Regions from separate parts of the Paenibacillus sp. EKM301P genome, predicted to be linked through region 1. Evidence: riboswitches for the same ligand, from Rfam matches in the RefSeq annotation. Region 1 holds a riboswitch; each other region holds the start of a gene.
The links. Region 1 has a riboswitch for thiamine pyrophosphate ahead of HFD99_RS16950 (thiamine phosphate synthase). Riboswitches for the same ligand answer to the same signal wherever they lie in the genome.
Positions count from the first base shown of each region.

Region 1 (3,282 bases):
GTACACGCGGCAACCAGGCAGATGCACGTGCTAACAGTCCTTTTAAGCCTCCTACGGTCACCTCTTTGTCATATTGATGTGGAAGACTCGTAGCCCCAATCCAAAGCTCGTTATTCTGTTTAGGCACGAGGTAAACATCGTCGGCATAAATGGTATAATCCAACGGATGGTCCTTCAAGGAGACTGCTACCACTTCACCCTTGACTGGATAAAGAGGATAATCAAATCCAATTTGTACTAGCAATTTCAAGCTGTCCAAGCCTGCGGCAATCACGACCTGATCGCAGGAAAAAAATCCACTATCCGTTCGCACACCGCAAACTCGGCCGTCCTGTATGATCAGTTCCTCGGCATGAGTTCCAGACCATATTGTTGCTCCCAGCACCGCAGCTGCCCCTGCATAAGCACGGCAAAGCTGAACAGGGGCCACTTGTGTCTCCTTTGATCGGTATATAGCCCCAATTACTTGATCTGCCAAGCCCGGAATCCGTCGAGCCAATTCCCTGGCATCCCACCAAATAGGGCTATCATCCTCTCGGATATTCGCAGCATTCCAGCGCCTTTGGCCCTCTGTTTCTGAACGAAAAGGGGTCACAAAACCTTCGGTACGAAAATCCACTGAAATACCCGATAAACGCTCCAAATCACAGACAAGGTCAGGGAATGCATCTCGACTTGCGCGAGCAAATCGTGCCAGCTCAAGGTCTGAGAACTCTTCACTTTCCGCTGCCAGCATTCCCGCCGCTGCTCCTGATGCTCCCTCACCGGGGATACATCGTTCCAGCATAATTGTACTTCGTCCCTCCTTAGCCACATGATAAGCAATGGCACTGCCGATCACACCCCCGCCTATGACCAAGCATTCTGCGTGTCCTATTGCTTTTTTCTCTGTATGTGTCTTTGACATATGTTCCGTGTCTCCTCTCCGGTGAGCATTCTGCTTTCCCTTCGTCTCGTTTTCTTGCTACAGGTCGTGAACTACAAGATCTACCATTCGCCTATATTCCATCGCTGCTGCAACGGGTGACTCTGCTTCCCATATACCAGACATCACCGCAATTCCGCTTGCTCCGGCATGATAGAGCTCTGGAACATGATGAGGTTGTATGCCTCCCAACGCTATCACCGGAATGGCCGACAATCTGCAAATGCGTTCAAGCTGTGCTACACCCCGCGGTACAAGACCGGCCTTACAATAGGTCTCATATACATGACCAAATAGTACATAGTCTGCTCCCCCCTGCTCAGCGGTCTGCACCTCCTCCAAGGAATGTACAGACACTCCACAGCGTGTACCCACTGGAAGCAGACTTTTCGCATCCATCACAGATAACCCATTAGCAGGTAGCTGGACAGCTCTTGCCAAGGTAAGTAAAGCTACGTCCATACGGTCATTTACTACAATTTGCTGCAAAGGAACTTCCTGCTCGATCATGCTACGAGTCAAAGAAAGCAAAGCAGAGGCACCCTTCTGTTTCGAACGTGCGTGTACATAATGAATATAAGGACAAATAGCGGCAGCCACTTTGGGTACATCCACACAGGAGACACTTTCCATCGTAATTACGTGTAATTCGATCTCATTTTCACCTCACTTGGACTAAAAAATATAAAATAATCGTATAAGCTGAACTATATTGTTGCAGCTCCCTATTGGGTAATATCATACGGAGCCAGCCACATGTAACAGCAATAATGAAAGGAGATCATTTGTAAATCCGTCTACGGAAGCTCGAACAAATGAAGATGAACGAAACGCAAAAAGCCACTTCCCAGAGGAAGTGGCTTGACAAACGTTCAAAATCGAACGGACTATTATATCCGTAAACGTATATCGTTCCCTGTGCAAACAAAAGTAAAGAGCTACTACCTTGTTTGTACAGTACTCACTTCCCTACGCTGGCATAACCCAGATCAGGTACAAAGGGTCCGAAATCCATTTATTTCGTCTCAGCCGCATGGGCGGCTCCCCTAGTGTAACTATTTTATTGTATCAGCTAAAGATAGCTTAGCATATTTTCCTAATTCTGCAAACCCCACCTTGTGTTAAATCTGTCAGAACTGGATTTTAGTTAACTTTACTAGACCACTCTTCTACATTCCACGTTTTGGTTACCCAATCCTCGTAAAAGTCCGGTTCGTGGGATACAAGCAATACGGTCCCTTTGTATTCCTTCAAAGCGCGTTTGAGTTCATCCTTTGCTTTGACATCCAAGTGGTTGGTAGGCTCATCAAACAGTACCCAGTTGCTCTCACGCATTAACAGTTTACAAAGGCGGACTTTAGCCTGTTCTCCACCACTAAGCGCAGACAAAGGCCGGGTGATATGCTCATTCTTCAAACCACAGCGCGCCAAATGCGCTCGTACTTCATGCTGATTCAAATGCGGAAATTCATTCCATACATCGTCAATCGGTGTAATTTTCTCCGCCTTTACTTCCTGTTCAAAATAAGCAGGCTGCAAGAAATCCCCTTGATAGGTTTTTCCGCTGATTGGAGGTATTTTCCCAAGAATGGTTTTGAGCAACGTAGACTTACCAACACCATTACAGCCAACAATTGCGATCTTTTCGCCACGTTCGATCGTCATGGACATTTTAGGCAAAAGAGCATGAGTGTAGCCAATTTCAAAATCAATACCCTCAAAAACCGTTTTCCCGCTCGCACGGGCTTCTTTGAACTGAAAGGTTGGCTTTGCAGCTTCTTCAGGCTTATCAATACGTTCGATCCGATCAAGCTGCTTTTCACGGCTTTTTGCACGGCCTGATGTAGATGCGCGCGCTTTATTGCGCTGAATAAAATCTTCCTGTTTCTTAATATATTCCTGCTGCTTCTCATATGCATCAATATGCTGTGCTTTGTTCAGATCCGCCATTTCAAGAAACTTTTCATAGTTAGCTGAATAGCGGGTCATCTTAGCAAATTCAAGATGGTAGATTACATTAACGACTTGGTTCATAAATTCAGTATCATGTGAGATGAGGATAAAAGCATAGGGATAATCCTTCAAATATCGCGTAAGCCATTCTATATGCTCCACATCCAAATAGTTGGTAGGCTCATCCAGCAGCAATACATTCGGCTTTTCCAACAGCAACTTAGCAAGAAGCACCTTTGTCCGTTGCCCACCACTAAGTGCTGCTACATCCCGATCCAGTCCGATGGCAGAGAGACCTAATCCATTCGCCATTTCTTCAACCTTCACATCAATGAGGTAAAAATCCCCCATATCCAATTGCTCTTGAATTTCTCCCATCTGTTCCAGCAAGACTTCCAACTCTT
Region 1 is NZ_JAALFM010000006.1:297,709-300,990, forward strand. It holds gene thiO (glycine oxidase ThiO) at 1-907, opposite strand, end outside; gene HFD99_RS16950 (thiamine phosphate synthase) at 965-1,558, opposite strand; TPP riboswitch at 1,875-1,983, opposite strand; gene HFD99_RS16955 (ABC-F family ATP-binding cassette domain-containing protein) at 2,069-3,282, opposite strand, start outside.

Region 2 (3,282 bases), on a different contig from region 1:
GCTTGGAAGGAATTCTTCCTCCCACTGTCCTTTCATTGGAAAAACAGAGCGTTCGGGCATATCAGCAATTCCTGGCACAACCCACCATGCTGCGTAAAAATGCTTCACTTAACGACCTTCATAACCGGAATGTCGTGCTTTACTATCGGCTGCTAACCGACCATTTGAGTGAAATGCTGCCCGTAGTCTACACACCGACTGTAGGAACCGCCATTCAAGAATACAGCCATGAGTACAACCGTCCCGGGGGCGTATATTTATCAATAGATCATCCGAACGGTATCGGACAGGCGTTCTATAATTCCGGATTGCGTAGTGAGGATGTTGACCTTATCGTCGTGACGGATTCAGAAAGTATTTTGGGAATTGGTGACTGGGGTGTCGGGGGAATTAACATTGCTATTGGCAAACTTGCTGTATATACAGCTGCGGCAGGTATTCATCCCGGGCGGGTGCTGCCCATTGTACTGGATGTCGGCACGAATAACGAGAAGCTGCTGAATGATCCGCTATACATCGGAAACCGCCATAAACGAGTTCGCGGAGAAGCCTATCATCAATTTATTGATACCTTTATCAGCAAAACGTTAACACAATTCCCGAAAGCGCTTTTGCATTGGGAGGATGTGGGCAGCGTGAACGCACGCCACATTATAGGGAAATACGGTCAAAACATTCTCACCTTCAATGATGACATCCAGGGCACAGGAGCAGTCACATTAGCTGCGATTGTTTCGGCGGTAGGTGTCACCAAAATTCCGCTACGTGAACAAAAAATACTTGTCTTTGGTCCAGGGGCAGCAGGAATCGGTAACGCCGACCAAATACGGAGCGCTATGATCGAGGACGGGCTTCCTGCAGAAGATTCTTTCAGGTCGTTTTGGGCCTTTGATTATCGCGGGCTATTAACGGACGATATGGAAGATGTACTCGATTATCAGAAACCATATGTGCGTAAAAAGGAAGAAATCAGCTCATGGGCCCGATCGGAAGACGGCAAAATACCGTTGTTGGAGGTCATCCGTCAGGTAAAACCTACAATCTTAATTGGGACTTCCGGTGTAGCGGGTGCCTTTTCTGAAGAGATTATCAAGGAAATGGCAAAGCATGTGGAACGCCCGATCATTATGCCCATGTCCAATCCTACCAATCTGGCTGAAGCGGTACCCGAGGATTTGATACGATGGACTGATGGCAAAGCATTGATTGCTACGGGAAGTCCCTTTGAGCCCGTCACCTATAACGGTACGAAATTTGAAATTGGTCAGGCGAACAATGCCTTTGTTTTCCCGGGACTGGGTCTAGGCGCAATTGTGGTCAAGGCCAAACGAATCACTCCTTCCATGTTTACCGCAGCAGCTGATGCCGTTGCCAACGCCGTAGATTCGAATGAACTTGGCGGCGCACTGCTGCCCCATATTCGAAAATTACGTGATGTTTCGTTTGCGGTTGCGGTTGCGGTAGCAAAGGCCGCAATTCAGGATCAGGTAGCTCAGGCACACCTTCCAAATATTGAGCAAGCCATTCGGGATGCAATGTGGAAACCGGAATATGTGAGGGTCAAAGCCGTGGAAAGTGTAATCCAACACCCTCACTAATCCTTCACTAGGCATAAGCAGTTTGACATAACATAGGAACGAATGTACAGTATTAGTCAAAAGAATAGGAAAGTCCACTAGGGGAGCCATTATGGCTGAGACAAGAATGAATCTTGGACCCTTTGAACCTGATCTAGTTCGTACTAGCGTAGGAAAGTGGAGCCTTCTATATAGGGTTTCAGGCGTTTTTGCGCATTGAACCTATGTTGAAGCCGCTCCAGTTTTCGGGGCGGCTTTTTGGCATTGTTCCGAGAATTGTATCTTACGGGACTTCTTATTCTCCATTTTTGTTGGAGGTGGGGAAATGAGTTTTTCGCAAGAGCTCCGTCAGCAGGCGGATGGCATTTTTCAAGCCATTTATGAGCATCCCTTTGTGAGAGGTATTGCTGAAGGAAATTTAACAAGGGAACAGCTGATTCACTATGTAAAACAAGACTTTGAATATTTGAACGCCTACATGCGGATTTACGGCATCGCAATCTCCAAAAGCACGAGCCGGGAGGATATGGCTGTATTTAACGAACAGATCTCTTTTATTCTCAACAGCGAGGTTCATCCGCATCAAAATTTTTGTGCTATCGCAGGTGTCACCTATGAAGAGATGCAGGGATATCCACTCGCTCCGTCCGCTCATCATTATATCCGCCATATGCTGACCGTCGCACATGAGGGTAGTCTTGGGGAAATCATGGCCGTGCTGCTACCATGTCCATGGACATATCTTGAAATTGGACGCAGGCTAATGGATGAGGTAAGACCAGACGAGTCTCATCCGTTCTATGAGTGGATTTGCTTCTATGGCAACCAAATTGAAGATGTAACCTTCAAATATCGAGAGCGTGTGGATGCTTGGGCGAAAGTCGCCACGGCTGCCGAGCGAGAGCGGATGATTGAGCATTTTATGCTAAGCTGCCAGCTGGAATATATGTTCTGGGATATGGCTTATAAGCAGGAACAATGGCCCGTCCAGATGCGCGCTACGGTCTTGGAATAATCAGTATAGATGAGAGAGGATAAACATGATGAATATATGGGAACAAAGTTATTCGGCGCTCCTGACAAAGGTACAAAACAGCAACCCCCTCGTTCATAATATAACCAATGTGGTGGTCACCAACTTTACAGCCAACGGCCTATATGCACTAGGGGCTTCCCCGGTGATGGCTTATGCACCCGAGGAAGTAGCAGATATGGCCAAAATAGCGGGCGCCGTCGTGTTAAATATCGGTACGCTAAACCGTGAGCTGGTGGATGCCATGATCCTTGCTGGACAATCGGCGAATGCTCACGGTGTTCCAGTTCTGTTAGATCCGGTCGGTGCAGGAGCGACTAGCTTTAGAACCGAGTCAGCACTGCGAATCCTAAACGAGGTTAACATCTCACTAGTACGAGGCAATGCAGCCGAAGTCGCTCATCTGATCGGAGAAGCCCGAGAAATTAAAGGGGTAGATGCAGGCGACAGTGCTGACAGCAGTAATGTCGATCTGGCAGTTCGGGCTGCGCAAACGCTCCATACCATGGTTGTCATCACTGGAAAAGAGGACGTCATCACCGATGGGGTTGAAGTACGATTGATTAGTGGCGGAGACGCGCTGCTTACGAAGGTAACCGGAACAGGCTGCCTGCTGACCTCTGTGTTGGGTGCCTTTGCAGCAGTTGAACCCAACCTGCTGCTCGCAGGCAC
Region 2 is NZ_JAALFM010000005.1:99,491-102,772, forward strand. It holds gene HFD99_RS14345 (NAD-dependent malic enzyme) at 1-1,598, shown strand, start outside; TPP riboswitch at 1,668-1,770, shown strand; gene tenA (thiaminase II) at 1,903-2,592, shown strand; gene thiM (hydroxyethylthiazole kinase) at 2,618-3,282, shown strand, end outside.
Region 2: another riboswitch for thiamine pyrophosphate. It lies ahead of tenA (thiaminase II); the one in region 1 lies ahead of HFD99_RS16950 (thiamine phosphate synthase).

Region 3 (3,282 bases), on a different contig from region 1:
CCAGTAGGCTACAAGCTACAACTGCTGCTGTAAACCCTTTAAACCAATTTTTACGAAATAACAAAATATACCCCTCCTCATTAAGGTGTATGCCTCATATACATACTTTTGCACATATATGTAAGCTTTGAACCCACCATTCCTATTTTAATCCAACGCCAGACAAAAGAGTAGTCATTTGCTTAAAATATTTATGAAAAAATAATTATTTTGCGTATAAAAAAAGCCAATAAATCTCCTGAAAAAGTTGGAAATTTACTGGCTTGTTCGTTTATATTGTTTCTATTTCGTCCACACCTGGCGCTCCGTTTGTTGACCCACGTACTCAATACGAGTCGGATTGACGTCTAAGATGACATAATCGGGATCATCTGGTCCGGAAAACCATTTTTTCAGAGAATCATTCCACACTTGTTTGCGTAACCCCTCATCAGCTGTAATCTGGACGGTAGCCTCCACTTCCAAGACTTCCTTCGTGCCACCCACTTCATAGCCCAGCAACAGATAAGCATTCGGATTGTCCTTTAGCTCATCCACTTTATGTGTTTTGCGATCCGTCGCCAGATGAATGTTCATTCCATCGTTAAAAAGGGCCATATAGCGTACTTTCGGTTTTCCGCCCTCAACCGTACCTAACGAGCAAAATTTGTTGTTATCCAAAGCCTTCACAATGGCTTGTTCCAGCTGACTGCGATCCAGTGTCTCCGTTTTACCCACAGTACAACAACTCCTTTTTACGAATTAGAATTCTATAGGGCTATGCCACTTGGCACCAGCTCTCCTAAACATACAGTGTAGCTGTTCTGAAAATAACATGACCGAAACAGATCTGAATGATTCATGTCCATTTTCAGATCAAAGCTCACAGTAAAAGTGTACCCTGTCGTTCGACAAATGAACCGTGAGCGCTCCCTCAAGGCTGGACAGACCTGCTTTCAAGGCATATAATCGTCGTAGTAAACCCGAATAAACGAACCCATTAAACCATACAATGCCAGGGGTGCTGGAATCGGCCGGCTGAGAGTGTGTCCCAAGACACTGACCCTTACAACCTGATCTGGGTAATGCCAGCGTAGGAATGCTTAAGCAAGATGTGCCTTTTATTAAAACAGGACATCCCTTACTTTGGTATATACAAGCGCAAGCGTCCCGGAATCTCGGGACGCTTTTTTTGTTGAAGATAAAGTTGTTGGAAAGATTGCTTCCGGCAGATGTGATTTTTGTGAAAATGGGGAATATAAACTGTCTGATTGGACGGATAACGGGTAATTAAAAAGGAGAGAACACAACGATGAAGCGCATGAAAATGTTAAGCCTGGGTCTGATCAGTCTGTGGCTCATGGCTATGACTCTGACCGCTTGCGGCGGCAATCCCCCTACATCTCAAAAGGAGGTTCCTGCTGCCGACACTTCAACGTCTACCTCGGCAAAGGGGCTCAAAGATGTTAAAGTCGTGCTCGACTGGACACCCAATACGAATCACACGGGACTCTATGTCGCCAAGGACAAAGGATTTTACGAAAAAGCAGGCTTGAATGTCCAAATTGTTCAACCAGGTTCAGGCGGAGCCGACCAAATGGTTGCTTCGAATGCTGCACCTTTTGGTATCAGCTATCAAGAAGGCGTCACTCAGGCTCGTATCCAAGGCGTACCGCTCGTATCCATCGCTGCGGTGATTCAGCATAACACCTCTGGCTTCGCAGCTCCGGTAGACCGCGGAATTAAAAGCCCGAAAGATTTCGAGGGTAAAAGCTACGGCGGCTGGGGTTCTCCTGTAGAAGAAGCGGTCATGAAATCCATCATGGATTCAGACCAAGGTGATGTGAGCAAAGTGAAAATCGTCAATATGGGCAATGCAGACTATTTTACAGCCGTGAAGCGGGATATTGACTTTGCCTGGATTTTCTACGCATGGACCGGGATTGAGGCCGAGCTTCGAGGCGAGCCCTTGGATATGCTGTATGTAAAAGATTATTCCAAAAGTCTCGATTACTATACACCTGTAATTGTGAGCAATGAACAGACGATAAAAAACGATCCTGACCTAGTCAAAGCGTTCATGGACGCTACTGCACAAGGCTATGAATACACTATCGCCCATCCAGAAGAAGCGGCGAATATCTTAACTAAAGCTGTGCCAGAGCTGGACAAAAAACTGGTACTTGCTAGCCAAAAATGGCTAAGCCCGCGTTATCAGGACGATGCCACGCAATGGGGTTTACAAAAAGCAGAGGTATGGCAAAACTACTCGGATTGGATGTATGAACGCAAGCTGCTCAGCAAACCTTTGGAAGTCGATAAGGCCTTCACAAACGACTTCTTGCCCAAGCGTTGATCATTTTGTTAAAACGCTAAATAAGACTGGACTAGAGAAGTGAACGAAGCGCCACTACGCGGACGGATGATGCTTCCCATCGCCACCGCCCCCGGATTTCTCGAATAAAGCCCTCAGCAGGGTAGAAATCCGGGGACAAAAGCGACCGTTTTGCTTGTACAGCACCATTCCGTCCAATTCGTTCTCGTTCCACTTGGTTTATTTCTCTAGTCTCATAGTATCTAAGCGCAAAAACAGGTGCGCTTATGTAGAAAATACCGTACAAAATACTGTACAACCTAGCTTTAAAACTAAGTTGCTTTTAAGGCGGTTGGTAGCGGAGCGGTTCATTTGAATCTGAAGAAGCGAAGCGGTCTCCCCACCTTAAACCACCATATCTTTTTTACTAACACTCCAATAAAGGACAGGTGAAATTCACATGGCTAATACACTGCTCAGCATTCAAGTAATCCCTAAAACACCTAATAACGAAGACTCTTACCCCTATGTAGACAAGGCGATTGAGGTCATCCAGCGTTCCGGTGTCAAACATCAGGTGAATCCATTGGATACGACCATGGAGGGCGAGCTCGACGAGTTGCTGAAAGTGGTTAAAGAAATGCACGAGGCTTTGACGGAAGCTGGAAGTCCCAGCGTCATTTCACAGATCAAAATTGCACATAACCCACAGGGTATCAGCATGAACAAGCTGACCGAGAAGTATCGCCCATGAATCCGAAAGGCAAGAACGCATCCTGGTGGAAAAGCGTATGGCCGCCCCTTGTGGCGGTCCTCTTCTTTTTAGCGGCTTGGCAGGGAGCGGTTTCCTATTTACATATTGAATCCTGGCTGCTGCCAGCTCCATCCCTAATCGTACAAGAGGGTATGGCGCAGTCGGCGTTGCTTGGTGCCCATACATGGGCTACGATTCGCCTGACGCTTGCGGGGTTTGCTATAGGGACAGCAAC
Region 3 is NZ_JAALFM010000014.1:34,655-37,936, forward strand. It holds gene HFD99_RS21950 (bifunctional 2',3'-cyclic-nucleotide 2'-phosphodiesterase/3'-nucleotidase) at 1-64, opposite strand, end outside; gene HFD99_RS21955 (pyridoxamine 5'-phosphate oxidase family protein) at 283-717, opposite strand; TPP riboswitch at 987-1,096, shown strand; gene HFD99_RS21960 (ABC transporter substrate-binding protein) at 1,292-2,335, shown strand; gene HFD99_RS21965 (MTH1187 family thiamine-binding protein) at 2,754-3,047, shown strand; gene HFD99_RS21970 (ABC transporter permease) at 3,044-3,282, shown strand, end outside.
Region 3: another riboswitch for thiamine pyrophosphate. It lies ahead of HFD99_RS21960 (ABC transporter substrate-binding protein); the one in region 1 lies ahead of HFD99_RS16950 (thiamine phosphate synthase).